Regions from separate parts of the Streptomyces sp. NPDC087901 genome, predicted to be linked through region 2. Evidence: riboswitches for the same ligand, from Rfam matches in the RefSeq annotation. Region 2 holds a riboswitch; each other region holds the start of a gene.
What was found. A riboswitch is a leader RNA that binds a small molecule or an ion and turns the genes downstream of it on or off. The one in region 2 is predicted to bind thiamine pyrophosphate.

Region 1 (7,325 bases), on a different contig from region 2:
CCCGCGGATGCCGTGCACCGGACGCTGGTGCATCCGGCGGACGGGGCGGCCGAACGCGAGGCGGTGTTCGACGGCCGTCTCGCGACGCACCCCACGGTGACGGTGCTGCGCCCCGACGATCCCTCCACCCGCCCCGACGAGGCCCACGAGGCCGTGACGCTGACGGCGACGGTCGCCCCGCACGGCCCGGTGGACTGGACGGACGAAGCGCTGCGGGCGCGGTTCGCGGACACCCTGATCGACACCGCGGGCGCGGCCGTGCCGGCTCTGCGGGACCGGGTGCTCCGCATGGAGGTGCGGACACCCGCGGAGTCCGCTGCCGAGACGGGCGCGCCGGGCGGTGCCGTTCCCGCGCCCGCGCTGGCGGGCGCGGAGGGCGGCTACCTCCACGCGGGCAATCGCACCCGGCTGCCGGGACTGTTCCTGGCGGGCGGCTGGTCGCATCCCGGCGGTGGTCCGGCTCACGCGGGGATGTCGGGGGCGCTGGTCGCGGGGCTCATCGTCGAGGGGGACGGGTTCCGCGGGTCGCAGTGAGTGCCGCGGCCGGGAGCGGGGCGGCGCTTCGCCCCCGGTCGCCGGAAGGGCACCCCGTCAGGCGCTGGAATCAGTAGCGGTACTGCTCGTTGTAGCCCGTGTCGTACCCGTTCGGATACGGCGCCTGCTGGGCGGGCTGCTCGGGAGGCATCGGCGGGTACTGCTCGCCCTCGCGCTGCTGCGGCACCCAGACACCTCCCGGCGGGGTCTCGGAGGCGTACGGCTGGGACTGGGCGTACGGGTCGGCGAACTGCTGGCCGCCACCGTAGCTGTCGTAGGACCCGTCACTCCCGTAGTTCCCGTACGCCCCGTACTGCGGGGTGCTCGCGGTGGTGCCGATGTACGGGTCGGAGTAAGCGGCGTACTGCTGCTGGTCCGTGCCGTAGTCGTACTGCCCGGCTTCCGCGTAGGTGTCCTGGCCCGCTCCCGCGTAGGGGGGTTCCTGGCCTTGCGCCGGGTACGGGGAGTAGTCGGTGTACGCGGCGTACTGCGGCTGTCCCTGCGGCTGCTGGTGCTCCTGGTACTGATCCTGCTGGTACTGATCCTGCTGGTGTTCGTGCTGCGGGCGGTGATCGGTGTAGATGCCGTACTGACCGGTGTCGTCGGGCAGTGGCTCCGGCGCGTAGACCGCGGCCGCACCGGCCTGCGGTGCGGCGGACGGCTGGGCCGGCTCCTCACCGTCGTGCTCCATCTCCAGGTCCGAGACCTGGAGTGTGGGCTCGCGGTCGGTGCCGCCGCGGCGGCGCCGGCTCTCCCCCGGGCTGCCCCCTATGGCCCAGCCGGTCGAGAAGCCGCGACGGAAGGAGAGCGTGACGTACGTCTGGCCAGTCGCGAAGGCGATCGCGCCGACGGCGATGACGAACACGGACGGCATCAGGACACCGATGACGACACCGACGAAGCCGGTGAAGGCGAGCAGGCGCCAGCGCAGGCGTGCCTTGTACTGCAGCAGCACCTCGCCGAGCAGCCACAGCGCAACGATGCCGAACGCGATGTAGAGGACCGTCCAGCCCATGCCCGCCCCCTTCTACGGCCACCGCCCCGGGTCGCGGCGGGTACGGCCGGTCACGACTGCTTGTGCAGTCCGAGATTTTCGTAGATTTCGAGCGTCGCCGTCGAGTTGTTCAACGTGATGAAGTGCAGCCCGGGGACACCCTCGGAAAGCAGCTTCGCGCAGAACCGCGTTGCGAAGTCGATGCCAATGGAGCGTACAGCGGCGGGATCGTCCTTGGCGGCGAGGATGCGTTCTTTCAGGGACGCGGGCAGCGTCGCATTGCTGAGCTGCGCGAATCGCTCCAATTGCCCGACGCTCGTGAGGGGCATCACCTCGGGGATGACCGGGGTTTCGCAACCCGCAGCGACCACCCGGTCACGCATCCGCAGATAACTCTCCGGATCGAAGAACATTTGCGTGATCGCGTAATCCGCACCGGCGCGGCACTTGTCCACGAAATGCCGGATGTCGGTGTCCCAGTCCGCCGAGCGCGGGTGCCGTTCGGGGAATGCCGCGACGCCGACGCAGAAATCGCCGGATTCCTTGATCAGCCGGACGAGGTCCGCCGCGTACCGCACGCCCTGCGGGTGCTCGACCCACGGACCCATCGGGTCGCCCGGCGGGTCTCCACGCACGGCGAGGATGTTCCGGATACCGGCGTCCGCGTACTGACCGACCATGTTGCGCAGTTCGGCGACGGAGTGGTTGACGGCGGTGAGGTGCGCGACCGGCGTGAGCGTGGACTCGGCGGCGATGTCCTGGGTCGCCTTCACCGTGCCGGCCCGGGTGGATCCGCCGGCTCCGTACGTCACGGAGACGAAGCTCGGTCCCACCGCCTCGACCCGGCGCAGCGCGTTCCAGAGGTTCCGCTCGCCCTTCTCGGTCTTGGGCGCCCAGAACTCGAAGGAGTACGAGGTCTTGCCGGTCGCGAGCATCTCACGCACGGTGCGCGCGTGATCCGTCCTGGTGGAAGGTGTACCAAGGGCCATACCGGCAGGTTAACCAGGGCGCGGCAAGCTCCCAACCGAACTGGGGCGATTTGCCTCGATTACCCGCTTCTTTGTCCACACTTCGGACACTCATGTCTCAAACCGGCACCTTCGGCCCCCGCATCACCCGGCGGCGCGGTCGCGGATCCTTCCCGCCAGTCCGGCGGCGGCAGCAGCCGGATCGGATGCCTCCGTGACGGCCCGCACGACGACGACCCGGCGCGCTCCGGCGTCCAGCACCTCGTCGAGGTTGTCTGCGTCGATCCCGCCGATGGCGAACCACGGACGGGCGGGGGCGAGCGAGGCGGCGTAGCGGACGAGATCCAGGCCGGGGGCGTGCCGGCCGGGCTTGGTCGGCGTGGGCCAGCAGGGGCCGGTGCAGAAGTAGTCCACACCGGGTTCGGCGACGGCCGCGTCGACCTCGGACTCGGCATGGGTGGAGCGGCCGATGACCACGTCATCGCCGATGATCGCGCGTGCGGCCGGGACAGGCAGGTCGCCCTGGCCCAGGTGCAGCACGTCGGAACCGATGGCGTGGGCGACGTCGGCCCGGTCGTTGACCGCGAGGAGCTTGCCGTGGCGCTTGCAGGCGTCGGCGAAGACCGCGAGGTGTTCGAGCTCCTCGGCCGCCTCCATGCCCTTGTCGCGCAGCTGGATGATGTCCACGCCACTGGAGAGGACCGCGTCGAGGAACGCGGGAAGGTCACCCTGGCGCCGGCGGGCGTCCGTGCACAGGTAGAGCCGGGCGTCGGACAGCAGCGCGCGAGGCGTGGACATGGTGCGGTTCCCCCCGGGGAAGGCGATGGCGGTGGTTCGGTGGCGCCGCGCGGGACGCGGGCCGCGTCGTGCGGCCCGCGTCCCCCGTGCGGCTGTCGGTCAGACGGCGAGCGCCTGGGCGCGGCGCTTCACCTCCGTGCCGCGATTCTCACTCAGCGCCTGCGCGGGCGTGCCCGGCAGGCTCGGGTCGGGGGTGAAGAGCCATTCCAGCATCTCCGCGTCGGAGTAGCCGTCGTCCCTCAGGAGCGTCAGGGTCCCCGAAAGGCCCTTGACCACCTTGTCGCCGTCGATGAAGGCGGCAGGCACCTGAAGCGCACGGTTCTCACCACGTCGTAGGGCAATGAGCTGACCGTCCTTGACCAGCTGGCGCACGCGTGTCACCTCGACACCGAACATTTCGGCGATGTCGGGAAGGTGGAGCCAGGCAGGGACGAGAGCATCGATCTTTGCGTCAATCTCGGTCACGGGGACAAGCGTGCCATCCCGGACCGGCAGTCGGTACCCGGGCCGCCCGTACGGGGGCCGGACGCGCCGTCAGAGCGTGGCCGATTTCAGGGGCACGGAGGGGTCGGCGACCCGCTCCGGGGCGAGCTCCGCCCCCGATTCGACGAGTTTGCGCCCCTGCGCCAGATCGCGCGGACGGCCGACCGCCAGTACGGCGACGAGCGCCCCGGCGCGCAGCCAGCACACCGTCCACGCGGGTTCGGCCGGATCGCCTCGCCACACCAGGGTGTCGGCCCCCGCGTGGTGGCCCGCGTACTGGACGAAGCGGCCGAACTGCTCGGACCAGAAGTAGGGCACGGGGTCGTAGACCGGGAGCTGCCCGTCGCCCTCCGGGGTGGCGGCGGTGACGGCGGCGGCGACGGTCCGCGGCCCCTGGAGGGCGTTGTCCCAGTGGTGGACGAGCAGCCGCTCACCGTACCTGGCCGAGGGGAAGGAGGCGCAGTCCCCGACCGCGTACACATCGGGGAGCGAGGTGCGCAGGGACGCGTCCGCGGTCACCGATCCGTCCGGGCCGAGCTCGATCCCCGATCCGGCCAGCCAGCCGGTCGCGGGCCGGGCGCCGATGCCGACGACGACCGCGTCCGCCGGGATCTCACGGCCGTCCGCCAGGACCACGTGACCGGCTTCGATGCGGTCGACCCGGGCACCGGTGACGAGTGCGGCGCCGCTCTCGGCGTACCAGCCGGTCATGGGGGCCGCCACCTCTGCGGGCAGCGCGCCGGCGAGCGGGCGTCCGGCCGCCTCGACGACGGTGACCGCGCAGCCGGCCGCGCGGGCCGCGGTGGCGAACTCGGCGCCGATCCAGCCCGCGCCGACGACCACGACATCGTGCCGCTGTTCGAGGACCGGGCGCAGCCGCGCGGCGTCGTCCAGCGTGCGCAGGAGGTGGACGCCCGGGACGCCCTCGGTGCCGGGCAGCATCAGGGGCTCGGCGCCGGTGGCGACAACCAGGACGTCGTAGGGGACGGGCCCGTCCGGGGTGTCCAGTTCGTGGTCGCCCGCGCGCAGCGCGGTCACGTCGAGGCCGAGCCTCAGGGTGATGTCCAGCGCCTCGAAGTCGATGTCGAAGGCCGAGTCCTCGGCCTTGCCGAGAAGGACCGCCTTCGACAGCGGGGGCCGGTCGTACGGCTGGTGCGGTTCGGCGCCGATCAGCGTGACGGGGCCGGTGAAGCCCTGTTCTCGCAGGGCCACCGCGGTCTGTACGCCCGCCATGCCCGCTCCGGCGATCACGACGCGGCGGCTCTGCCGCGGCTCTGTCTGCTGTTGTCCGGTCTGCTCGTCCACCCTTCCACCTTAAGCAACTGACGGTCCGTCAGGAAGGTGCTTCCCGGTTCGCCGCCACCGGACCACCGCGCCCCTTCCCCCGTTCACGGCACCACCGGCTCCCCTTGCCGGGGGCGCGGGGCAGGGGTTTAGGGTAGCCGTGCACATCACTCGCGGGAGCCCGGTCGTACCGGGCTGAGAGGGAGGCTGGACGGCCTTCGACCGTACGAACCTGATCCGGGTCATGCCGGCGAAGGGAGGGGCTGGACGCCCATGCGCACACACCGTACGAACGGGTCCGACGTCCTCGTCATCGGGGGCGGCATCATCGGCCTGGTGACCGCCTGGCGGGCCGCGCAGCGCGGCCTGGCCACCGCCGTCGTCGATCCCGAACCGGGCGGCGGCGCAGCCCAGGTCGCGGCGGGGATGCTGGCCGCCGTCACCGAACTCCACTACGGCGAGGAGATGCTGCTCGGTCTCAACGTCGCCTCCGCCGCGCGCTATCCGGCGTTCGCGGCCGAACTGGAGGCGGCGAGCGGACAGGACATCGGCTTTCGCACCTGCGGCACCCTGGCCGTCGCACTGGACGCCGACGACCGCGCCCATCTGCGGGAACTCCATGCCCTGCACTGCCGCTCGGGCCTGGAGTCGGAGTGGCTCACCGGCCGGGAGTGCCGCCGCCTCGAACCGATGCTCGCACCGGGCATACGCGGCGGCCTGCGGGTCGACGGCGACCACCAGGTCGACCCGCGCCGGCTGGCCGCCGCACTGCTGACGGCGTGCGAGCGGGCCGGGGTCGTCCTCCACCGCCAACGTGCCGAGCGGCTCTCGGTCACGGGCGACCGGGCCACCGGAGCCGTACTGGCCGACGGTACGCAGCCGGAGGCCGATCAGGTGGTGCTCGCCGCGGGCAGCCTCAGCGGCCGGCTCGCAGGGGTGCCGAAGCACGTCCTGCCCCCGGTCCGCCCGGTGAAGGGCCAGGTGCTGCGGCTGACCGTGCCCACCACGTACGCACCCTTCCTCTCCCGCACCCTGCGGGCCGTGGTCCGGGGCAGCCACGTCTATCTCGTGCCCCGTGAGAACGGCGAGCTGGTCATCGGCGCCACGAGCGAGGAAATGGGCTGGGACACCACCGTCACGGCGGGCGGTGTGTACGAGCTGCTGCGCGACGCGCACGAACTGGTGCCGGGCATCACCGAACTGCCGCTCACCGAGACCCGCGCCGGTCTGCGCCCCGCCTCCCCCGACAACGCCCCGCTGCTCGGCCGCACCGCGCTGCCCGGCCTCCATCTCGCCACCGGCCACCACCGCAACGGGGTGCTGCTCACCCCCGTCACCGGGGACGCCATGGCGCAGCTGCTGGCGGACGGCGAGCTGCCCGAGGTGGCCCGCCCCTTCTCCGCCGGCCGCTTCTCGCCCGCCGCCGCCCCCGTACCTCAGGAGCAGCCCGCATGACCGAGCCCACCACCCTTTCCGTCTCCGTGAACGGCGAGGCCCTCGCCGTCGCGCCGGGCACCACCCTGGACACCCTGGTCGCCTCGCTGACCAGCGCGTCCTCGGGCGTCGCGGCCGCCCTGAACGAGACCGTCGTGCCGCGCGGCCAGTGGCCCGCTGCCGCGCTCACCGACGGCGACCGGGTCGAGGTCCTCACCGCGGTCCAGGGAGGCTGACCATGTCCGACGACGTCTTCACCCTCGGCGGCACCGTCCTCGGCTCCCGGCTGATCATGGGAACGGGCGGGGCGCCCAGCCTGGACGTGCTGGAGCGGTCCCTGACCGCCTCGGGCACCGGGCTGACGACCGTGGCGATGCGCCGGCTCGACCCGACCGTGCGGGGCTCCGTGCTCTCCGTACTGGAGAAGCTCTCCATCCGCGTGCTGCCGAACACGGCGGGCTGCTTCACGGCGGGCGAGGCCGTGCTCACCGCCCGGCTCGCCCGCGAGGCGCTCGGCACCGACTGGGTCAAGCTGGAGGTGGTGGCGGACGAGCGCACCCTGCTGCCCGACCCCATCGAGCTGCTGGACGCCGCGGAGACGCTGGTGGACGACGGCTTCACCGTGCTGCCGTACACGAACGACGACCCGGTGCTGGCCCGGAAGCTCGAGGACGTGGGCTGTGCGGCGATCATGCCGCTCGGCTCCCCCATCGGCTCCGGTCTGGGCATCCGGAACCCGCACAACTTCCAGCTGATCGTCGAGCAGGCGCGGGTCCCGGTGATCCTGGACGCGGGCGCCGGCACGGCGTCGGACGCGGCGCTCGCCATGG
Region 2 (7,325 bases):
CGTGCGCATGGAAGGGCATTCCCGCGTCCAGCAGCCGCTGTGCCTCCCGTACGGTTTCCGAAGGGGCGCGGACCACCCCCTCCGGCTGCCGCTCCACCCCCGGCGTGCCGTACGGCAACGGGCGCCCCAGCCCGTCCCGGGGGCGCGCATTGTGCGCCCTGCCTTCGGTGTCCCGGTCCCTGCGAGTCTCGTCCACCCCTCGATTGTGCCTCGTACCTGCGATGAACTGCCCGAACCACTGTTGGTGGCCCCCCGCGCACGACTAGGCTCGACTGTCATCGATACGACTTTGGGGAAGGGTAGGCATGAAGCCGTCCCGGCCGCTGTACGAGCGAGAACCGGAACTCGCCGCCGCCGCAGAAGCAGTTGACGCACTGTGCGGCGCGCAGGCGACCGGCGGGCTGCTGGTCTTCAGCGGCGAAGCGGGCATCGGCAAGACAGCGCTCCTGGCCGAGATCCGGGCCATGGCGGCCGACCGGTGCACCGTCTGGTCCGCCCGCGGCGGCGAGACGGTCACCTCGGTGCCGTTCCACGTCGTACGCCAACTGCTCCAGCCCGCGCTGGACCAGTTCCCCGCCGACGACGTGAAGGCCCTGTTCGGGGCCTGGTACGAGATCGCGGCACCGGCCCTGGGCCTCGCCGAGCCGACCGGCCCGCAGCCCGACCCGCAGGGTGTGCGCGACGGCCTCGACTGGGTCGTCTCCCAGCTCGCCTCCCGGTGGAGCCACCGTCCGCTGCTGCTCATCATCGACGACGCGCACTGGGCGGACGGCGAATCCCTCGCCTGGCTCGCCTCGTTCACCGCCAGGCTCGGCGAACTGAAGGTCCTCGTCGTCCAGGCACACCGCCCCGTGGAGCTCGCGGCCCGCGAGGCCCAGCGCACCATGGCGGGCGGCCATCCGGCACAGGTCCGGGTCGCCCTGCGGGCTCTCACCCCCGACGCCACCGCCGAACTGGTCCGGGCCACCCTCGGGGAGCACGCCGACGACCCGTTCTGCCGCGAGGTGTGGGCCGTCACCGGCGGCAACCCCTACGAAGCGGTCGAACTCGTCGCCAAGGTCCAGGACCGCGAACTGGCCCCGCTCGAGGAGTCCGCCGGACTCCTGCGTGAACTCGGCGCATCTGCCCGGGGAAGCGGACTCGTCGCCCGGCTCGAACGGCTCGGCACCAACGCCAACCGGTTCGCCTGGGCCGCCGCCGTGCTCGGTACGGACATCTCCCAGGACCTCGCCGCCACCCTGGCCGGGATGAGTCCCGCCGAGGCGGCGGACTGCACCGCCCGGCTGCGCGAGGCCCGTATCGTCAGCGGCTTCGACCCCCTGGAGTTCGTACACCCCCTGATCGCCACTGCCGTGTACCGCTCCATTCCGCCGGCTACCCGCACCGCCATGCACGGCAGGGCCGCCTGGGCGATCACCCGGGCCGGACTCGGGCCGGCCGCCGCCTCCCGCCACCTGCTCGAAGTCCATCCGGACGACGACCAAGAGCTGGTCGAGCAGCTGCGGGCGGCCGCCAACCAGCACCTCGCGGTCGGCGCCCCCGAGGCGGCACGCCGCTGTCTGGAGCGGGCTCTCCAGGAACCCCCGCGCCATGACGCGCGCGCCACCCTGCTCTACGAACTGGGCTGCGCCACGCTGCTCAGTTCGCCTCCCACCACCGTGCAGCACCTGCGCGCCGCCCTCGACATGCCCGGCCTCGCCGACGAACTGCGGGTCGATGCCACCTTCCGGCTCGCCGCCGCGCTGTCGCACAACAACCAGCTGAAGGAGGCGGCCCTCGCCCTGGCGGCCGAGGCCGGGCGCACGGCACCCGGACCGGGCCTGATGCGCCTCCAGGCCGCACACTTCCTCTGGGAAGGCATGCAGGCCACCGAGGAGGACGGCCCCGGCCGCTCGCGCCGGCTCGCCGCCAACGCCGACCACCTCACCGGCCGGGACAACGCCGAGCGGGCGCTGCTCACGCTGCGCGCCTTCGACGCGATGCTGCGCGGTGAGAACTCCCAGCTGATCGTGGACCTCAGCGAACGCGCCCTGGTCAACGGCCACCCCGCCCGCGGCCTCGGCTGGACCGACACCGAATGGGGCTTCGAGCTCCCGACCCTGCTCGGCATCACCTACGCGTTCACCGACCAACTGGACCGCGCCGAGGAGCTATTCGGCGAGGCGGTGCGCGCCTTCGAGATCTCCGGATGGAGCGGTGCCCACCTGGCCTTCGCCCACACGCTGCTGGGCCTGGTCCACCGTCGTCGCGGCCGCCTGGCCGAGGCGGAGGGCTTCCTGCGCGAGGGACTCCGCCTCGCCGACCGTGTGGGCAGCGGACTGCCCGTCCACTGGGACGCCGCCTGTCTGCTCATCGACACGCTGCTGGCCCGGGGCCGCATCACCGAGGCCCGCAAGATCGCCGACCAGTACGACTTCGGCCTGCCCTACCCCAGCGCCATGGTGCTGCCGGACGCCCCGTGCGTCCGCGGTCGGCTGCTGCTCGCCGAAGGCCGTACGAAGGAGGCCGTCACGGAGCTGGAGGCTGCCGGACAGGCCCTCGAACCGCGCGGGAGGTTCAACGGCATCTGGGGCCCCTGGGCCGGTGACCTGGCCCGCGCCCTGGCAGACGACGACCCGGGCCGCGCCGCCCAGCTCGCCAACTCCGCCCGGGTGCACGCCGAGCGTTTCGGCACGGACACGGCGATCGGTGAGGCGCTGCGCTGTGTCTCCCTCTTCGCCCGCCCGGAGGAAGCCGCCCACCTGCTGGGCGAGGCGGTCCGCCACCTGGAGGCGTCGCCGTCCGGCTACGAACTCGCGCTCGCTCTGTTCGACCACGGCGTCGCCACCCGGTCGCCGCGAGAGCTGGCCCGCGCGCACAAGCTGGCCACCGCCTGCGGAGCCGAGGGGCTGGCAACTCGCGCCCAGCAGGCACGGGCGTCGATCCGGTCCTCGGAGTGAGGTAATGTTTGTCCTGCGCAGCCGCCCGGCAGGTCCGGGGGACTGACAGCGGGACGTGGCGCAGCTTGGTAGCGCACTTGACTGGGGGTCAAGGGGTCGCAGGTTCAAATCCTGTCGTCCCGACTTGAAAGAGTCGTAGATCAAGGGGCCGTTTCAGAGCAATCTGAAACGGCCCCTTGATCATTTTCGCGACGCCTTTCCCGACCGTTCCCGACCGTCTTCGCGGTCCGGGCGGGCTCCGCCTCCTGTCGTGCTGATCACGGCTCGACACGTCAACCACGACAGGAGAACTCATGCCCATCAAGACGTTGCACATTCCCACTGCGGCCGGCCGGGCCGACGCTTTCGCCGCCTTCCCCGACGGCGGCGAGCGGTTCCCAGGTGTCCTGATGTACTCGGACGGCTTCGGGATCCGGCCCGCGCTGCGGGAGATGGCCCGCGAACTGGCTGAGCACGGGTACTACGTGCTCGTCCCCAACATCTTCTACCGGAACGGCCCGGCGCCGGTGATCGAACTCCCCGAGCACATCGGAGACGAGGCCCGGGCGAAGCTGTTCGAGCAGCTGATGCCCTTGATCGAGGCGCACACCGTCGAACGTGCCCTGAGCGACGCCGACGCCTACCTCGGGTTTCTCACCACCCGGCCCGAGGTCGTCGCCGGACCGGTCGCGGTGACCGGCTACTGCGTAGGCGGCCTGCTGGCAGTGCGCACCGCCGCGGCCCATCCCGGCCAGGTGGCCGCTGTCGCCGGATTCCACGGCCCCGTGGGAGCCGACGGGCCCGACAGCCTGAGCCGTCTCACCGGCGAGGTCTACTTCGGCCACGCCGGGACGGACATGACTCCCGAGACTCTCGGCGAGCTCGACAAGGTCCTGGACGCCGCGGGTGTCGCCTACACCTCCGAGATCTACCCCGGCACGGTGCACGGCTTCACCATGTCCGATACCGATGCCTTCGACCCTGCCGCGCTGCAACGCCATTGGGACCGCCTGCTGCCCCTCCTCGGCCGCACCCTGGCCGAGGGCTGAGGATCCGGCCCCGAAAACGGCGCCGAAACCGGACCTGAAGCCCGCGGCTGCGGAGCCGGCCCTGCAGTGGAATGTCATGCCCCGTCAGGGCCGGTGGCGCAGCCGTAGGGGTGCGTAGACCGCCAGGGCCACGAGGAACGCCACGCCGTAGGCGAGGTCCGCCCCGTGCAGCGCGTCGGCGGCCGGACCCACGTACAGGCTGGTGCTCATGAACGGTATCGCCGCTGCGAAGCCGAGGGTGAAGGCGGTCAGTGCCGGCCACCACGGCTGGGGGCGGGAGCTCTCGGCGGCCAGGTCGACGGGGGAACCGTTGCGGGTCCTCGCCCGGACGGTCCAGTCGACGGCGACGATCGCGACGAATGCGGGGATCCAGTAGCCGACGAGAAGCAGGACGTTCTGGAAACGTGTCGTGGTGTCGGCCGCATGCATCCACAGCACGAGGGGGAAACCGAGTACGGCGGCGAGTGCCGCGGCGGCGGGGCGCGGCAGGCGGACCCCCATGGTCTGCAACGCCAGCGATCCGCTGTAGTCGTTCATGGCGTTGCTGCACAGCGCGGCGAGGGCCACGGCTAGCAGCCCGAACGCTCCGAGAGCGCCCCCGCCGAGCAGCGTGTCGATGCCGCGCGCGGTCTGATCGGTGAAGACGGACGCACCCCACAGGCCGAGGGCCTGGACCGCCACGAAGGAGACACTGATGCCGAGCAGCGTGCACCAGAACATGCGCGGCCGGGAGGCGGTGCGCGGCAGATAGCGGCTGAAGTCACTGGCGTACGGGGCCCAGGAAAGTGCGAGGCTCAGTGCGATGGTGCACGTCAGGACGAACGCGCCCGCCCGGTCGGCGCCGTGCGCCGAGCCGGTGGCGGCGGGGTGGACGCCGTGCAGGAGCTTCGTGGCGAGCACGATGAAGGCGGCGGCAAGAGCGAACGTCATCACCGTCTGGAGCCGGTGGATCACCTCGTACCCCAGGACGCCGAGTGCGCCCTGGGCGGCCATCATGACCAGCACGCCGAGCCAGAACGGCCAGCCGCACAGCTGGGCCAGCGCGTCCCCGCCGAACAGGCCGATCAGCGCGTCCCAGGCGATGGACGACAGCCACTGCAGTGCGCCGGGAAGTACGACACCGCGGCCGAACGCCAGCCGTGCGAGCGGGAGTTGACCGGCGCCGGTCTGGCTGCCCCAGGTGCCCAGATACGCGGTGGGCACGGCGCCCACGAGCGTGCCGAGCACGACGGCGACGAGCGCAGTGGTGAAGTCCAGGCCCAGCGCGATGCCGACCGTGCCGGTGAAGACCCCGGTCATGGTCAGGTTGGGAGCGAACCAGACGGTGAACAGCCGTCCGGGGCCGCCGTAACGGCGGTCCTCGGGCACGGGGGCTATGCCGTGCGCCTCGATGCGCAGGTCGCCGGAGGCGGTGGGCATGCGTCCGTCGAACGCGGGCCGTGCTTCGGCCGCCGCGCGCTGGTCCTGGGCATACGGCAATGACATGAGACATCCCTCCGCCAGTGCTAACTGGTTCAGGTTCGACGGGTGTGTTCTCAGCCCCTCGAGGGGCACCCCGTGTCCGGTGCGGCGGCCAGGATAGCCGGATGTGCGCGGATCGCGATGCGGGGGGTCAGACGGTGACCGCGCAGCGGAACCCGCCGTGGCCCGTCGTGCTGTCGGGGGTGTTGGAGGTGCGGGCGGCGATCCGGTAGCGGTTGCAGTACGAGCGGTGGCACAGGTACGAGCCACCGCGCAGCACCCGGCTCTCGCCGTGCGGCGGCCCGGCCGGGTCCGAGCGGGTCTCCGGGCGGGCCTCGGCGTGCCAGTCGGCGCTGAACCGGTCGGCGCACCACTCCCAGACATTGCCCGAGGCGTTGTAGAGCCCGAAGCCGTTGGGGGCGTACGCCTTGGCGGGAGCGGTGCCCGCGAAGCCGTCCTCGCGGGTGTTGCGTACGGGGAAGTCGCCCTGCCAGATGTTGCAGCGGTGCCGGCCGTTCGGGGTCAGCTCGTCGCCCCACGGGAAGCGGGCCCGGACGAGTTCGCCGCGGGCGGCCTTCTCCCACTCGGCCTCGGTGGGCAGCCGCTTGCCGGCCCAGCGGGCGTACGCCGTCGCGTCGTGCCACGACATGTGGACCACCGGGTGGTCACGGCGGTCGCCGATCGAGGTGCCCGGCCCCTCCGGGGCGCGCCAGTGCGCTCCGGTGACCGCACGCCACCAGGGGGCGCCGGGCACGGTGCCCGGCAGTACGGCGTGCCGGGCCTCCTGTGGGACGAATGAGCCGAACACATAGGACCAGCCGATGAGTTCGGCCTCGGTGCGGTAACCGGTGGCCTTGACGAAGACGGCGAAGCGGGCGTTGGTGACGGCGGCCGCGTCGATGCGGAACGGGGCGACGGTCACCTCCCGTACCGGCCCCTCGCCGTCCGCCGGGAACGCGTCCTCGTCCTCGCCGCCCATGAGGAACGGACCGCCGGGTACTGCCACCGTGCCGCGGAGCAGGTCGGCGGGGCGGCGCGCGGGGACGGGGAAGTTTGCCGGGGGAGTGGTCGCCGGCGCGGTGTTCTCGCGGGCGGGCCCGCAGCAGACGTTCACCGTGAGATCCCCCCGTCGAGCGGCCGGCCGCCCCCGGCATCCGTACCCGGGGCCGGGCGGTCGAGCAGTTCCGCGAGGTCCTGGCCGGTGGTACGCAGCAGCAGGGCCACCCCGCCGAGTGCGGCCGCCTCGGAGCCGAGGGTGGATCCGCGCACCTCGATGGTGCGAGGCGCGGACGGCAGGGACAGCGCGGCGAGCTGCTCGCGGATCGGTGTGAGGACGAGAGCGTCGAGGGACGCCGGCTCCCCGTAGACGACGATGCACTCGGGGTCGACCTGGGCGGCGAGGGCCGCGAGCACCCGTCCCGCGACGACGGCCGCGCTCCGGAACACCTCCGCGGTGTCCGGCTGGCCCCCGGCTGCGAGCGCGATCAGCTCCGCGGTGTCCGCGGCCGTCACTCCGCGATCGGCGCAGGCGGCGAGCAGGGCGGGGACGGAGATGAGGCCCTCCAGACAGCCCCGGCCACCGCAGTGGCAGGGCTTTCCCTCGGGGTCGCAGCTGGTGTGGCCGATCTCCCCGGCGGTGCCATGGGCGCCGTGGACCAGCGAGCCGTTGACCACGAGTCCGCCACCGACCCCTTCCGACCAGCGCAGATAGACGGCGTTCTCGATCCCGCGCGCCGCCCCCCAGGTCACCTCTGCGAGAGCCGCGAGCCGCGAGTTGTTGTCGGTGAGCACGGGGGCGTCGAAGTGCCGGCCCAGCTCCTCGGCGACATGGCCGGCGAACGGGGTCATGGTGTGCGGGTCGCCGGAGGCGGGGTTCTGTACGAAGCCGGGAAGGCCG
Region 3 (7,325 bases), on a different contig from region 2:
CTCACCGAAGAGCGCCGTCGCGACTACATCAAGGTCGCGAAGACCAAGGCCGAGGACTCCAAGATCTCGATCCGGGCCGTCCGCCGCAAGGCCAAGGAGACGCTCGACAAGCTGGTCAAGGACAAGGAGTCCGGCGAGGACGAGGTGCGCCGCGCCGAGAAGGAGCTCGACGACACCACCGCGAAGTACGTCGCGCAGGTGGACGAGCTGCTGAAGCACAAGGAAGCCGAGCTGCTCGAAGTCTGATGAACGACTCTTCCTGGGGCGCCCCGCAGGGCGCCGGCCACCGGGCTGCGCCCGAGATGCGGGCCGCTCCGGCGGGTCCTGCATACGATGTGCATGACGCCCAGCAGACTCGGCCCATGCCCATCGTGCCGGACGTTCCCGACGCAGGTAGAGACGCTGACGACCGTGATGACCGGGACCAGGGGGCCGGGCGCCTGAGCGGCGGCCCCCTGTTCCGCGACGAGAAGCCGCAGGAGCCCATGTCCACCGCGCCACCACCCCCGCAGAAGAAGCGTGCGGGCCGTGATCTGGGAGCCGCCATAGGGGTCGGCCTGGGGCTCGGGGCCGTCGTCGCTGCGTCGCTCTTCATCGTCAAGGCCGTCTTCGTCGGCGTGGTCGTGGTCGCCGTCGTCGTGGGCCTCTGGGAGCTCACTTCCCGGCTGGAGGAGCGCAAGGGCATCAAGGCGCCGCTCGTGCCACTCGCGATCGGTGGCGCGGCCATGGTCGTGGCCGGTTACGCGCGGGGCGCCGAGGGCGCCTGGATCGCCATGGCGCTGACCGCCCTGGCGGTGCTCGTCTGGCGGATGACCGAGCCGCCGGAGGGCTACCTCAGGGACGTCACGGCCGGAGTCTTCGCCGCGTTCTACGTGCCGTTCCTGGCGACCTTCGTGGCCATGCTCCTGACCGCCGACGACGGACCCCAGCGGGTTCTGACCTTCCTGCTGCTGACCGTGGTCAGCGACACGGGTGCGTACGCCGTCGGCTGGCGGTTCGGCAAGAACAAGCTGGCACCGCGCATCAGCCCCGGAAAGACCCGCGAGGGCCTGTTCGGAGCCGTGGCCTTCGCGATGGTGGCCGGAGCGCTGTGCATGCAGTTCATGATCGACGACGGCACCTGGTGGCAGGGGCTGCTGCTCGGCCTCGCGGTCGCTGCCAGCGCCACCCTGGGCGACCTGGGCGAGTCCATGATCAAGAGAGATCTCGGGATCAAGGACATGGGCACGCTGCTGCCCGGGCACGGCGGCATCATGGACCGGCTCGACTCGCTCCTGCCGACCGCGCCGGTGGTCTGGCTGCTCCTGGTGATTTTCGTCGGCTCCGGCTGACAAGCGAGCGGGTCACCGCTTCTGACCTGCTGTTTTACGAGTGAGGGTCCGTTGTCCACAGGGCGGCGGGCCCTCACTGTTCTGTCTGCGACACTGGATGAACCATGCCTAAGCCCGGAGAACTCACTTTCGTCGCGCCCCGCGGAGCCAAGAAGCCGCCGCGGCACCTCGCCGACCTCACGCCCGCCGAGCGCAAGGAAGCCGTCGCCGCGACCGGCGAGAAGCCCTTCCGCGCCCAGCAGCTCTCGCAGCACTACTTCGCGCGGTACGCGCACGACCCGTCGGAGTGGACCAACATCCCGGCCGGATCGCGGGACAAGCTCGCCGAGGCGTTGTTCCCCGATCTGATGTCCGTGGTCCGGCACATCAGCTGCGACGACGACACCACCCGCAAGACGCTGTGGAAGCTGCACGACGGGACGCTGGTCGAGTCCGTCCTGATGCGCTACCCCGAGCGCGTCACGATGTGCATCTCCTCGCAGGCCGGCTGCGGCATGAACTGCCCGTTCTGCGCCACCGGACAGGCAGGTCTCGACCGCAACCTGTCGACCGCCGAGATCGTCCACCAGATCGTGGACGGCATGCGCGCGCTGCGCGACGGAGAGGTCCCCGGCGGCCCGGCCCGGCTCTCCAACATCGTCTTCATGGGCATGGGTGAGCCGCTCGCCAACTACAACCGTGTGGTCGGCGCGATCCGCCGGCTGACCGACCCCGAGCCCGACGGGCTGGGTCTCTCGCAGCGCGGGATCACGGTCTCCACCGTCGGTCTCGTCCCCGCGATGCTCCGTTTCGCCGACGAGGGCTTCAAGTGCCGCCTCGCCGTCTCGCTGCACGCCCCGGACGACGAGCTGCGCGACACCCTTGTGCCGGTGAACACCCGGTGGAAGGTGCGCGAGGTACTGGACGCCGCGTGGGAGTACGCGGAGAAGTCCGGCCGCCGCATCTCCATCGAGTACGCGCTGATCCGCGACATCAACGACCAGGCTTGGCGGGGCGACCGGCTGGGCCGGCTCCTCAAGGGCAAGCGGGTCCACGTCAACCTGATCCCGCTGAATCCGACGCCCGGCTCGAAGTGGACCGCCTCGCGGCCCGAGGACGAGAAGGCCTTCGTCGAGGCGATCGCCGCCCACGGGGTGCCGGTGACCGTCCGGGACACCCGCGGCCAGGAGATCGACGGGGCCTGCGGACAGCTGGCGGCATCCGAGCGCTGAGGCCGGAACCGGGCGTGTAGCCTGGGCTCGAAATCAACTTCATATTCCGACAGGGGAGCGCCACAGCGCTGAGAGTGCGGCACCAGGAACAGGTTGGCCGCAGACCCTCTGAACCTCGCCCGGGTCATTCCGGGTAGGAAGTTCGGACCTTACTCAAGCTGTTGCGCCCTGCCCGCTTCCGGTTTTCGCCGGTGCGGGCAGGGCCGCGTCTCTTCCTGGTCATCCCAGGAGGAATCACATGAACACCACCAAGAAGATCGCGGTGACGGCCGTCGCCGCCGCGCTCGGCGCGACCGCGCTCGCCGGATGCGGAAGCTCCGACGACTCGGCCGCCGGCACCGGCGGTACCAAGGGCACCGGCTCCAAGACCGTCACCCTCGTCAGCCACGATTCCTTCAACGCCTCCAAGGACGTGCTGAAGGAGTTCACCCGGGAGACCGGCTACACCGTCAAGGTGCTGAAGAGCGGGGACGCGGGCGCCGCCCTCAACCAGGAGATCCTGACCAAGGGATCGCCCCGAGGCGATGTGTTCTTCGGCGTCGACAACACCCTGCTCTCGCGCGCCCTCGACAACGGCCTGTTCACCTCGTACAAGGCGAAGGGGGTCGACCAGGTCGCGGCCGACGTTCAGCTGGACGCTTCGAAGCACCGGGTCACCCCGATCGACACCGGCGACATCTGCGTCAACTACGACAAGAAGTACTTCGCCGACAGGAAGCTCGCGCCGCCGCAGTCCTTCGACGACCTGGCGAAGCCCGCGTACAAGAACCTCCTCGTCACCGAGAACGCCGCGACCTCCTCGCCGGGCCTCGGCTTCCTCCTCGGCACCGTCGCCACCTATGGCGAGGACGGCTACCAGGACTACTGGAAGAAGCTGAAGGACAACGGCGTCAAGGTCGTCGACGGCTGGGAGCAGGCGTACAACGAGGAGTTCTCCGGCTCCGCCGGCGGCAAGAAGGCCAAGGCCGACCGGCCGCTCGTCGTCAGCTACGCCTCCAGCCCGCCCGTCGAGGTGCTGTACGCGGACCCGCAGCCGAAGACCGCCCCGACCGGGGTCGCCACCGCGACGTGCTTCCGCCAGATCGAGTTCGCCGGCCTGCTCGACGGCGCGAAGAACGAGGCGGGCGGCAAGGCCCTGCTGGACTTCCTGATCGGCAAGAAGTTCCAGGAGGACATGCCGCTCAACATGTTCGTCAGCCCGGTCACCAAGGGCGCGAAGGTGCCGGACCTCTTCACGGAGTTCGGCGCCACGGTCGACAAGCCGACGACCGTCGCCCCGGACGAGATCGCCAAGAACCGCGAGCAGTGGGTCCAGTCATGGTCCTCGCTCGTAGTGAAGTAGCGAAGACTCCCGTACGCGGACCGGGCGCGCGCGGGAAGGCCGCGCGCGCCCGGTCGCTGCGCGGGGGCGCGGTGCGGCTCGGCCTGATGGCCGTGCCCGTCGCGTTCTTCGCGCTGTTCTTCGCCTACCCCGTCGTCGCGATCGTCGGACGCGGACTCAAGGACGGTGGGGTGTGGCAGTTCGGACGGTTCGGCGAGGTGCTGAGCCGGCCGGACATCCAGGACGTCCTCTGGTTCACCCTCTGGCAGGCGCTCGCCTCGACCGCCCTGACCCTGCTGATCGCCCTGCCGGGCGCCTATGTGTTCGCCCGGTTCGACTTCCCGGGCAAGCAGCTGCTGCGGGCGATCGTGACCGTGCCGTTCGTCCTGCCGACCGTTGTCGTCGGCACCGCGTTCCTCGCGCTGCTGGGCCGCGGCGGGTTCCTCGACGAGCTGTGGGGCGTACGGCTCGACACCACGGTGTGGGCGATCCTGCTGGCCCATGTCTTCTTCAACTACGCCGTCGTCGTCCGCACCGTCGGCGGACTGTGGTCGCAGCTCGACCCGCGGCAGGAGGAGGCCGCACGGGTTCTCGGTGCGGGGCGTTTCGCCGCTTGGCGCCGTGTCACCCTTCCGGCGCTCGCCCCTGCGGTGGCCGCTGCCGCGCTGATGGTCTTCCTTTTCACCTTCACCTCCTTCGGCGTCGTCCAGATCCTCGGCGGCCCCGGGTTCTCCACGCTGGAGGTGGAGATCTACCGGCAGACCGCGCAGCTGCTGGCCCTGCCCACGGCCGCCGTCCTGACCCTGGTGCAGTTCGCCGCGGTCGGCGCCATCCTCGCCGTGCACGCCTGGACCGTACGGCGCAGGGAGACCGCGCTGAAGCTGGTCGACCCGGCGCAGACCGCCCGCAGGCCGCGCGGCGCGGGACAGTGGGCGCTTCTCGGCGGCGTGCTGCTGACCGTACTGGTACTGATTCTGCTGCCGCTCGCCGTCCTGGTGGAGCGCTCGCTCGACGTGTCCGGCGGCCACGGATTCGCGTACTACCGCGCCCTCGGATCGGCGGAGGCCAACAGCGGTACCTTCCTGGTCGCGCCGATCGAAGCGATCTGGAACTCGATGCGGTACGCCCTGGTCGCGACAGCAATCGCGCTGGTCGTCGGCGGACTGGCCGCGGCTGCCCTGACCCGGAAGGCGGGCCGGCTCGTCCGGGGCTTCGACGCGCTGCTGATGCTGCCGCTCGGGGTCTCCGCCGTCACCGTCGGCTTCGGCTTCCTGATCACCCTCGACGAACCGCCGCTGGACCTGCGGACCTCCTGGATCCTGGTGCCGCTCGCCCAGGCGCTGGTCGGAGTGCCGTTCGTCGTACGCACGATGCTGCCGGTCCTGAGAGCGGTGGACGGCCGGCTGCGCGAGGCCGCCGCGGTGCTGGGCGCCTCGCCCTTGCGGGCCTGGCGCGAGGTGGACCTGCCGCTGGTGCGCCGGGCGCTGCTGGTCGCCGCCGGCTTCGCGTTCGCCGTGTCGCTCGGTGAGTTCGGGGCCACCGTGTTCATCGCGCGGCCGGACAACCCGACGCTGCCGGTGGCCGTCGCCCGGCTCCTGGGGCGGTCCGGGGAGCTCAACTACGGACAGGCGATGGCCCTCAGCACCATTCTGATGCTCGTGTGCGCGGTGTCGCTGCTGCTCCTCGAACGTATCCGCACCGACCGATCCGGGGAGTTCTAGAGATGCTGACACTCGAATCGGCCACAGTGCGATTCGGCGAGCGGACGGCGCTGGAGGCGGTGGACCTGGAGGTCGCAGACCACGAGATCGTCTGTGTGCTGGGGCCGAGCGGCAGCGGGAAGTCGACGCTGCTGCGGGTGGTCGCCGGACTTCAGAGCCTGGACGGCGGCCGGGTGCTGCTCGACGGAGCGGACCAGGACGGGGTGCCGGTGCACCGGCGGGGGCTCGGCCTGATGTTCCAGGATCACCAGCTGTTCCCGCACCGGGACGTCGGCGCCAACGTCGCCTTCGGGCTGCGGATGCATGGCGTGAGCCGGGGTGAGCAGGAGCGCAAGGTCACCGGACTGCTCGACCTGGTGGGGCTCCCCGGCGCCGAGCGCCGCGCCGTGGCCGCGCTCTCGGGCGGCGAGCAGCAGCGCGTCGCCCTCGCCCGGGCACTCGCGCCCCGGCCGAAGCTGCTGATGCTGGACGAACCGCTCGGCCAGCTGGACCGCAGCCTGCGTGAACGCCTCGTCGTCGAACTGCGCACGCTCTTCGCCCGGTTGGGCACGACGGTGCTCGCCGTCACGCACGACCAGGGCGAGGCCTTCGCGCTGGCCGACCGGGTCGTCGTGATGCGCGACGGACGCATCGCCCAGGTGGGCACCCCCCTGGAGGTCTGGCAGCGCCCGGCCTCCGCCTTCGTCGCCCGCTTCCTCGGCTTCGACAACGTGGTGGAGGCGACGGTCACCGGCGAGGCGGCGGACACGGACTGGGGCAAGGTGCCGGTGCCGGCCGGTTCACCGCAGGGGGCCTGCGATCTGCTGGTGCGTCCGGCCGGCGTCCTGATCGGCGGCCCGCAGGACGGGCTGCGCTGCACCGTGGGCGCCCGCACCTTCCGCGGCAACCACGTCGCGGTGAAGCTGCGCCCCGAGCACGGCCCGGTCCTGGACGCGGAGTGTCCGCTGAACAGCACTCCGGACGAGGGCGCGCAGGTCGGCGTGACCTTTGCCGCGGCGGAGAGCGTCGTGCTGCCGGCCGTCTTCTGACCGGCCGCGTCCTACGTCGACGACAGTCGCGCGAGCGCCTCGGGCGCTTCCTCCACCGTGTCGACGAGTGCGATGCGCGACTCCATCGGCCGGCCCGCCGCGAGGGCCCGGAGCAGCGGCCACGCGGGTAGCTCCCGCGTCCAGTGATCACGGCCGACCAGCACCATCGGGGACGGCTCACCGCGTGACCCGTAGTAGTTCGGAGTGGTGCTGTCGAAGATCTCCTGGACGGTGCCGGCCGCGCCCGGCAGGAAGATCACGCCCGCGGTCGAGCGGGCCAGCAGACCGTCCTCGCGCAGGGCGTTGGCGAAGTACTTGGCGATGCGGTCGGCGAACGGGTTCGGCGGCTCGTGGCCGTAGAACCAGGTGGGGATCGACACGGAGCCGCCGCCGTCCGGCCAGCGCTCCCGCACGCCGAACGCCGCCAGCGCCCAGTCGGTGACCGACGGGGTGAACGAAGGCGCCGTGCCGAGGAGTTCGCAGGCCTTGTCCAGCATGGCGTCGGGATGCGCCGCCGCGTAGGCGCCGAGGTTCGCCGCCTCCATCGCGCCCGGCCCGCCGCCGGTGGCAACCGTCAGCCCGCTGCGGGCCAGTGTCCTGCCGAGGCGGGCCGCTGCCGCGTACGGGGCGCTGCCGCGGGGCGTCGCGTGGCCGCCCATCACGCCGACGACCCGGGCGCCGGCGAGGAGTTCGTCCAGCGCGTCGGAGACCGC
Region 4 (7,325 bases), on a different contig from region 2:
GAAGTTCATGTCGTCCTCCTCGCGAAGCGACTGGTAACCGCACGGCCGACCGTACGGTTAGCCCAGCTGAGCTAAGCGGAAGGTGAAACGGCACCCGGTCCGGATGCTCCCGATACAGTGGCAGTCCGCTGCCGCCACCTGGGAAAACACCGTCAGTCGCCACCCTGACCAGTGGTTTGTACGGCATCCGGCCTTCTGGACCCCAGGCCTGCGGCAGATCTGTGGGGGCGGCCCCCACGGGCGGGCTGACCGCCCGTCACCACGCCTGGGGGTGACCGTTGACCACGGCATCGACTACCGCTGTTCCGACGCTGATCGGATCGGTTCAGCGGGCGCTGAGGCTGCTGGAGGCTGTGGGCACCCATCGCGACGGGGCTCCGGCCAAACAGCTGGCACGGGAAGCGGGACTCCCCCTTCCCACCGCCTACCACCTGCTGCGCACCCTGACACACGAGGGATATCTGCGCAGGGAGAACGGCGTCTTCCTCTTCGGCGCCGCCGCGGAGCGGCTGGTGGACGACGGCGCACTGCAGAATCGTCGCAGCAGAATGACCCAGTCCCTGGGGCGGTGGCGGGACATCATCGGTGCCCCGGTGTACTGCGCCGTCTACCGCGACGGTGAGATCGAACTCGTCGCGGTCGCGGACACCCCCGCTGCGCCGGCGGTGGAGGAGTGGGCAGCCTTCGGCGAGACGGGGCATGCACATGCGATCGGCCAGTGTCTGCTGAGTCAGCTCGACGAGCAGGCCCGCGAGGACCACCTGGACCGGCATCCGGTACGGCCGCTGACGCGCTACTCCGTGCGCGACCGCCCGGCACTTCTTGAGCGGCTGCGGTCGGTCGAGCGTATGGAACCTGTCATCGAACGGCAGGAATACGCCCTCGGGACGGTCTGCGCGGCCATCCCGATCACGGCCGGATTCACGGCCGCCGCGATGGCCATTTCGGTCCCCCTCGACCAGTCAGAACGGTTGCTCCCCGCAGTCGAACGACTACGTGGCGAAGTGGCCAGCCTCTTGCGTTCGTTCGTGTTCTCTATCAGTATCTGAAAAATCACTCCTTGTGATCTGCTATCGGGTGCACCACGATGGCGTCAATAGGGCCATGGGGGATCATTCCTGGCCAGATTCATCTACTGCGGGGTTGAACGATGCGCGAGTCGGTTCAAGCTGAGGTCATGATGAGCTTCCTCGTTTCCGAGGAGCTCTCTTTCCGGATCCCGGTGGAGCTCCGGTACGAAGTGTGCGATCCGTACGCGATCCGGATGACCTTCCATCTGCCCGGCGACGCCCCCGTCACCTGGGCTTTCGGCCGTGAGCTGCTGCTCGACGGTCTCAACAGCCCCAGTGGTGACGGCGATGTGCACATCGGGCCGACGGAGCCCGAAGGGCTGTCCGACGTCCACATCCGGCTCCAGGTGGGGGCTGACCGTGCGCTGTTCCGGGCCGGCACGGCGCCTCTCGTGGCGTTTCTCGACCGGACGGACAAGCTCGTGCCGCTCGGGCAGGAGTGCACGCTGGGTGACTTCGAGGGCAATCTGGAAGAAGCGCTGGGGCGGATTCTGGCCGAGGAACAGAACGCCGGCTGACGAGGGCCGTGCCCATGGCCCGTATGCCGGTCGAACAGCACACCTGCCGAACGGGTGAATCGCTCTCCGTGTCCGGGCACTCAGGCCTTCGCCCGACGACGACGTCCCCTGCCGCTCCGTACGGGTGCCGGAGCACCGGAATCCGCGGCGAGCCCGGTGCGGTCCGCGGAGACGACCAGCGCCGCGAGCGCGGTGGTCACCGGCACCGAGGCGACCAGTCCGATCGAGCCGATCAGTGTGCGCACGATCTCCTCCGCCACCAGCTCGCTGTTGGCCACCGTCCCCATGCTGCTCTGGGCGATCGAGAACAGCAGCAGGAGTGGAAGCGCGGCGCCCGCATAGGCGAGCACCAGGGTGTTGACCACCGAGGCGATGTGGTCGCGCCCGATTCTGATCCCTGCCCGGTAGAGCTCCTTCGCACTCATCGTCGGGTCCGCCTGGTGAAGTTCCCAGACCGCCGAGGTCTGGGTGACCGTCACGTCGTCGAGCACTCCCAGGGAACCGATGATGACGCCGGCCAGCAGCAGTCCGCTCATGTCGATGTGCGGATACAGGCCGTGGATGAGGCCGGTGTTGTCGTCGGTGTTCCCGCTCAGGCTCGCCCAGCCGATGAAGAGCGAGCCGAGCAGACCGATCAGCAGCAGTGAGATCAGGGTGCCGATGACGGCGACCGAGGTGCGGGCGGTCAGCCCGTGGCAGATGTAGAGCGCGATCAGCATGATGGCGCCGGCCCCGACGACTGCCACGACCAGCGGGTTCGAGCCCTGCAGGATGGCCGGAAGGATGAACAGGGTCAGGACGGCGAACGACAGGGCGAGCGCCACCAGCGCCATGACCCCGCGCATTCTGCCCACGGCCACCACGACCAGGGCGAAGATCCCGGCCAGCAGCAGCAACGGGAACTTCCGGTTCACATCGGTCACGGAGTACTGGAGATCGTGGGGTGCGTCGGGGGCGTGCGCGACCACCACCCCCTGTCCCTTCCGTAGTTGTCGGGGCGCGTCCGGCTGGACGACCTCAATGAATGTGCGGCCTTTGTCCTGGCCGCTCGTCACCTCGACGGTGGCCTTCTCGCAGAGGCGATCGCCGCCGGCCGGCTCGCCCGTAGGCGGCGATGTCTCACTGCTGACCGGGATCTGCGAGGCGTTCACGTCCGCGCAGTCGACCTTGCCGACGTTCGCCACCTTGCCCTGCTGGGTCTGCCGGTCGAAACCGACACCTGTGCGCTCGTGCGCCGGCGCACCACCGGGCCAGAGGACCACGAGCCCGACGACGACCGCGGCCGCGAACGGGATCAGCACGGCGGCGATCACCTTGCGCAGATGGCCGGAGACGGGAGCGGCGGGGCCGTGGCTGTGCGAGTGCGCGTGCTGATGGCCCTGCGGTTCGGAGTCGTTATGAGGGGACGTCACCGGGCGATCATCGCAAGAAGGGAAGGGGTCCTCTGTTCAGCTTGCCCATGGGGGCGCTAGCGTGGTGGCACCTTTGCACACGCGGGAGCTCGGAGCACCGGGCTGAGAGGGCGCTGATCTCCGTACGTCCGTACGGGACAGGCTGCGCCGACCGCCGAACCTGTTACCGGGTAATGCCGGCGTAGGGAGTAGGTCTCATGACCACATCGGACGCACGCACGCCTGCCTCGAACCAGAACGACGAGGCCGGGAAGTCCATCGGATGGCACAAGGGATACGTCCAGGGCTCACGCCCGGACCTCCGGGTGCCGGTCCGTCAGGTGCACCTCACCAACGGCAGGGACGTGACGCTGTACGACACGTCGGGGCCGTACACCGATCCATCGACGGAGACTGATGTCCGCCGCGGACTGGCACCTCTGCGGGAGAACTGGATCATCGCCCGCGGCGACACCGAGGAGTACACGGGACGTCCCGTGCGCCCCGAGGACGACGGGCTCAAGCACACCTCACCGCGTGGGGGACTGCGCAACCTGGACGCGGTCTTCCCCGGTCGCCCCCGCCAGCCACGGCGCAGCCGGGACGGCCGGCCCGTCACCCAGCTCGCGTACGCCCGCCGGGGCGAGGTCACCCCGGAGATGGAGTACGTCGCGATCCGGGAGAACGTCGAGCCCGAGGTGGTGCGCGACGAGATCGCGGCCGGCCGGGCCGTTCTGCCGGCCAACGTCAACCACCCGGAGATCGAGCCGATGATCATCGGCAAGCGGTTCCTGGTGAAGGTGAACGCCAACATCGGCAACTCCGCGGTCTCGTCCTCCATCGAGGAGGAGGTGGACAAGATGACCTGGGCGACCAAGTGGGGCGCCGACACAGTCATGGATCTGTCCACCGGCCGCAACATCCACACCACCCGTGAGTGGGTTCTTCGCAACTCCCCCGTTCCGATCGGCACCGTTCCGCTCTACCAGGCCCTGGAGAAGGTCGACGGCAGGGCGGAGGAGCTGACCTGGGAGATCTACAAGGACACCGTCATCGAGCAGGCCGAACAGGGTGTCGACTACATGACGGTTCACGCCGGCGTGCGCCTGCCGTACGTGCCGCTGACGGCCCGTCGCAAGACCGGCATCGTCTCCCGGGGCGGCTCGATCATGGCGGCGTGGTGCCTCGCGCACCACAAGGAGTCGTTCCTCTACGAGAACTTCGAGGAGCTCTGCGAGATCCTCGCCTCGTACGACGTGACGTACTCCCTGGGCGACGGGCTGCGGCCCGGTTCGATCGCGGACGCCAACGACGAGGCGCAGTTCGCGGAGCTGCGTACGCTCGGCGAACTGAACACCGTCGCGAAGCGGTTCGGTGTCCAGACCATGATCGAGGGCCCGGGGCACGTACCGATGCACAAGATCAAGGAGAACATCGACCTCCAGCAGGAGATCTGCGAGGAGGCGCCGTTCTACACGCTCGGCCCGCTGACGACCGATGTGGCTCCGGCGTACGACCACATCACCTCGGGTATCGGAGCCGCGATGATCGCCTGGTGGGGGACGGCGATGCTCTGCTACGTGACGCCCAAGGAGCACCTCGGTCTGCCCAACCGTGACGACGTGAAGACCGGGGTCATCACCTACAAGATCGCGGCCCATGCGGCGGACCTGGCCAAGGGGCATCCGGGAGCGCAGGACTGGGATGACGCGTTGTCGGACGCCCGGTTCGAGTTCCGCTGGGAGGATCAGTTCAACCTGGCCCTCGACCCGGACACGGCAAGGGAGTTCCACGACGAGACGCTGCCTGCCGAGCCGGCGAAGACGGCGCACTTCTGCTCGATGTGCGGCCCGAAGTTCTGCTCGATGAAGATCTCCCAGGACATCCGGCGTGAGCACGGAGGTTCGCAGGCGGAGATCGAGGAGGGGATGACGGAGAAGTCCAAGGAGTTCGCGGCGGCGGGCAACCGGGTCTATCTGCCCATCGCGGACTAGGGCCTGGCGGGCGTAACCGAGCAGGGCGCGAACGGCCCCGCGCCCTGCTGTCCGGGCCCGGGACACCCGGGGTCGGTGACGGGTCTTCCCGGGTGCGGGGCCGTCAGTCCAGCTCGTGTTCCGGGCCGCCGAAGTCGGGGCTGGTGAAGTCCGGACTGGTGAACGTCGGGCGGGGCGCGGCGGCGGGACCGTCGTCCGGACTGGAGAAGTCCGGCCTGCTGTAGCCGATCTTCGGGATGCGGTTGGCCGAGCGGTGCGGGATGCGCGCGGCCGGGGCGGCCCCGGGGTCGGCGAGCGCGTCCCGCAGGAACGGCAGGATGCCGCGTTCCAGCAGGGCGTGGCGCCAGGCCTCCCTGGCTCGTGCCACATCCTCCGGCAGTTCCTCGCCCTGTTCCTCGGCGGCCACCGATGTCGAGCCGTTGCGCAAGGCCGTGATGAGGAGGGCGACGGCGGCTACGAGGATGGCGGCCGCGGTCGCCGCCGCGAAGAACCAGCCCGCGCCGACCATGCTGCGCGCGAACGAGGGAGGCGGGTCGAGCGCCTTGAGGATGTAGCCGATGAGCAGGAAGATCACCGCGGCGGTGCCTGCCAGCACCGGAGCCAGCACGGTGATGACGACTCCTATGCCGGCGCCCGACTGGTGCGCGCCGGCCGGGCCGGTGTCGGGTTCACCGTCTTCGTCCGTGCCGGCGGCAGCGGCGCGGATCTCTTCGCGAGCCTTCACGTAGTGCTCGTACTCGGTGGCCGCAGCCGCTGTGATCAGCGCCGTGGCAGCCATCGCCATGGTGCGCAGCTGCACCGGATTGAGCCGTTCGCCGACAGCGGCCAGATCTGGTCGTTCATGGGCGTGACGCAGTGCGTCGTCGAGGATCCGCTCGTACTCGGGGCGGTCCTCGGTCAGCAGGTGCGGAGCGCTGTTCATGTGCATCCCCCGATGCTCCGTAGGGCCTGTGTGCCCGCTCGAACCGGGCAGTCGGGCGGAAACGGAGGAGAGCCTGCTACTGATACGCCGATGGTAGAGCGCCCACGGCACGGGGTGACAGGGGGTTTCCGGAAATAGGCCCAGTGGTCCGCGTATTCAGGTCTGGATGCGTCTTCCCCGAAGAACGTCAGTCATGCAGCGGGAGTTTGACGACCAGTAGCTTTCCGGCCATGGTCACTCCGCCGTCCATGGCGATGGCGAGCCCGTCCGCGTACACGTGCGGTCCGTCCACCAGCGGGCCCGACCTGTCCTCGCCGTCCTCGGAACCCACCTCGCCCAGAAGGTAGGGAATGGGGCTGTGACCATGGACGACGCGTCGGCCGCCGTAGGCCGCCATGAGCTCCTGCACGGCCTGCGGACCAGATTCGTCGCGGAAGGCGAACCGTTTGGTCAGCTTGCGGAAGAGGTCCCAGCATTCATCGGCGTCGTTCCGCGTGAGAATGGCGTGCACCGTGTCGTTGACGTCCTCGATGGTGGAGCCGTAGTCGAGGTACGCCGTCGTGTCCGAGTGCATCAGGAGGTGCTCGTCCTCCTCGACGACGGCGTCGAGTCGGGACATCCACTGGAGGTGGACGTCCTGGAGCCGCTCCATGTCGGTCTTCTGGCCGCCGTTGAGCAGCCAGGCGGCCTGGAAGGTGGCGGTGCCGGCACCGGAGTTGACCGGGGTGTCGCCGAACCGCTTGGCACCGATGAGCAGCAGCTCGTGGTTGCCCATCAGGGCCTTGCAGTAGCCGCCGGCGGCCGCGGCCTCGGCGGACAGCCGCATCACGAGGTCGATGACGCCGATTCCGTCGGGTCCCCGGTCGGTGAAGTCGCCGAGGAACCAGAGCCGGGCATGACCCGCGGCCCAGCTGCCCTCGGAGTCGATCAGGTCCTGCTCGGCGAGGGCGGCGAGGAGCTCGTCCAGATAGCCGTGGACGTCACCGACGACGTACAGCGGTCCGAGACCCGGCTCCTGGGCGGGCCGCGGGTCGGGCACGGCGCGGACCTGGACGGTGTCCTCGCGGTTGATCACGGGGAGGTCGCGTGCGGTCGGCGTGTACCCCTCGGGCGGCTCGCCCCCCGGGAAGGCGTTGCCCGGGTGCGGTGGGGCGGGCGGCGCAGGGGACTGCGCATAGGGCGGTACGCGGAAGTCGCGCAACGTCGCCGTCCGCACCACGGGTTCCTGACCGGCCCCCTGTGTCATCGACCCCTCCACCACCGTCGTGCCGCCGTACACCTGACGGGCCCTGCTGGTCGGGGTGGTCCGCGGTGTCGTGCGCCCATCATAGGAATGAGGATCGTGCTCTGTGACGCACCAGGGGTGGTGAATCCGCGCGCACGCCAGGTTCATCGGTCGATTAGTCCCAATTGGCCTGATCAATCCCCTG

Region 1: linked by a shared signal. The riboswitch ahead of thiO (glycine oxidase ThiO) and the one ahead of ACIOEW_RS09250 (purine-cytosine permease family protein) in region 2 are both predicted to bind thiamine pyrophosphate.
Region 3: linked by a shared signal. The riboswitch ahead of ACIOEW_RS21610 (thiamine ABC transporter substrate binding subunit) and the one ahead of ACIOEW_RS09250 (purine-cytosine permease family protein) in region 2 are both predicted to bind thiamine pyrophosphate.
Region 4: linked by a shared signal. The riboswitch ahead of thiC (phosphomethylpyrimidine synthase ThiC) and the one ahead of ACIOEW_RS09250 (purine-cytosine permease family protein) in region 2 are both predicted to bind thiamine pyrophosphate.

What each region holds. Positions count from the first base shown of each region.
Region 1 is NZ_JBIUUC010000001.1:989,257-996,581, reverse strand. Features, by position in the region: gene ACIOEW_RS04435 (phytoene desaturase family protein) at 1-534, shown strand, start outside; gene ACIOEW_RS04430 (hypothetical protein) at 605-1,549, opposite strand; gene metF (methylenetetrahydrofolate reductase [NAD(P)H]) at 1,600-2,517, opposite strand; gene thiE (thiamine phosphate synthase) at 2,641-3,294, opposite strand; gene ACIOEW_RS04415 (Rv2175c family DNA-binding protein) at 3,394-3,759, opposite strand; gene ACIOEW_RS04410 (FAD-dependent oxidoreductase) at 3,829-5,010, opposite strand; TPP riboswitch at 5,225-5,337, shown strand; gene thiO (glycine oxidase ThiO) at 5,335-6,516, shown strand; gene thiS (sulfur carrier protein ThiS) at 6,513-6,731, shown strand; gene ACIOEW_RS04395 (thiazole synthase) at 6,734-7,325, shown strand, end outside.
Region 2 is NZ_JBIUUC010000002.1:857,219-864,543, forward strand. Features, by position in the region: gene ACIOEW_RS09230 (DUF309 domain-containing protein) at 1-196, opposite strand, end outside; gene ACIOEW_RS09235 (ATP-binding protein) at 306-2,939, shown strand; tRNA gene ACIOEW_RS09240 (tRNA-Pro) at 2,989-3,062, shown strand; gene ACIOEW_RS09245 (dienelactone hydrolase family protein) at 3,233-3,967, shown strand; gene ACIOEW_RS09250 (purine-cytosine permease family protein) at 4,052-5,452, opposite strand; TPP riboswitch at 5,442-5,535, opposite strand; gene ACIOEW_RS09255 (formylglycine-generating enzyme family protein) at 5,580-6,542, opposite strand; gene ACIOEW_RS09260 (ROK family transcriptional regulator) at 6,539-7,325, opposite strand, start outside.
Region 3 is NZ_JBIUUC010000006.1:306,689-314,013, forward strand. Features, by position in the region: gene frr (ribosome recycling factor) at 1-246, shown strand, start outside; gene ACIOEW_RS21600 (phosphatidate cytidylyltransferase) at 246-1,331, shown strand; gene rlmN (23S rRNA (adenine(2503)-C(2))-methyltransferase RlmN) at 1,436-2,542, shown strand; TPP riboswitch at 2,584-2,700, shown strand; gene ACIOEW_RS21610 (thiamine ABC transporter substrate binding subunit) at 2,781-3,884, shown strand; gene ACIOEW_RS21615 (ABC transporter permease) at 3,971-5,584, shown strand; gene ACIOEW_RS21620 (ABC transporter ATP-binding protein) at 5,587-6,612, shown strand; gene ACIOEW_RS21625 (Rossmann fold nucleotide-binding protein) at 6,624-7,325, opposite strand, start outside.
Region 4 is NZ_JBIUUC010000004.1:179,720-187,044, reverse strand. Features, by position in the region: gene ACIOEW_RS14560 (DUF5326 family protein) at 1-37, shown strand, start outside; gene ACIOEW_RS14555 (IclR family transcriptional regulator) at 279-1,049, shown strand; gene ACIOEW_RS14550 (SsgA family sporulation/cell division regulator) at 1,151-1,588, shown strand; gene ACIOEW_RS14545 (YibE/F family protein) at 1,669-3,000, opposite strand; TPP riboswitch at 3,072-3,205, shown strand; gene thiC (phosphomethylpyrimidine synthase ThiC) at 3,198-4,973, shown strand; gene ACIOEW_RS14535 (hypothetical protein) at 5,077-5,901, opposite strand; gene ACIOEW_RS14530 (metallophosphoesterase) at 6,083-7,141, opposite strand; gene ACIOEW_RS14525 (LacI family DNA-binding transcriptional regulator) at 7,315-7,325, opposite strand, start outside.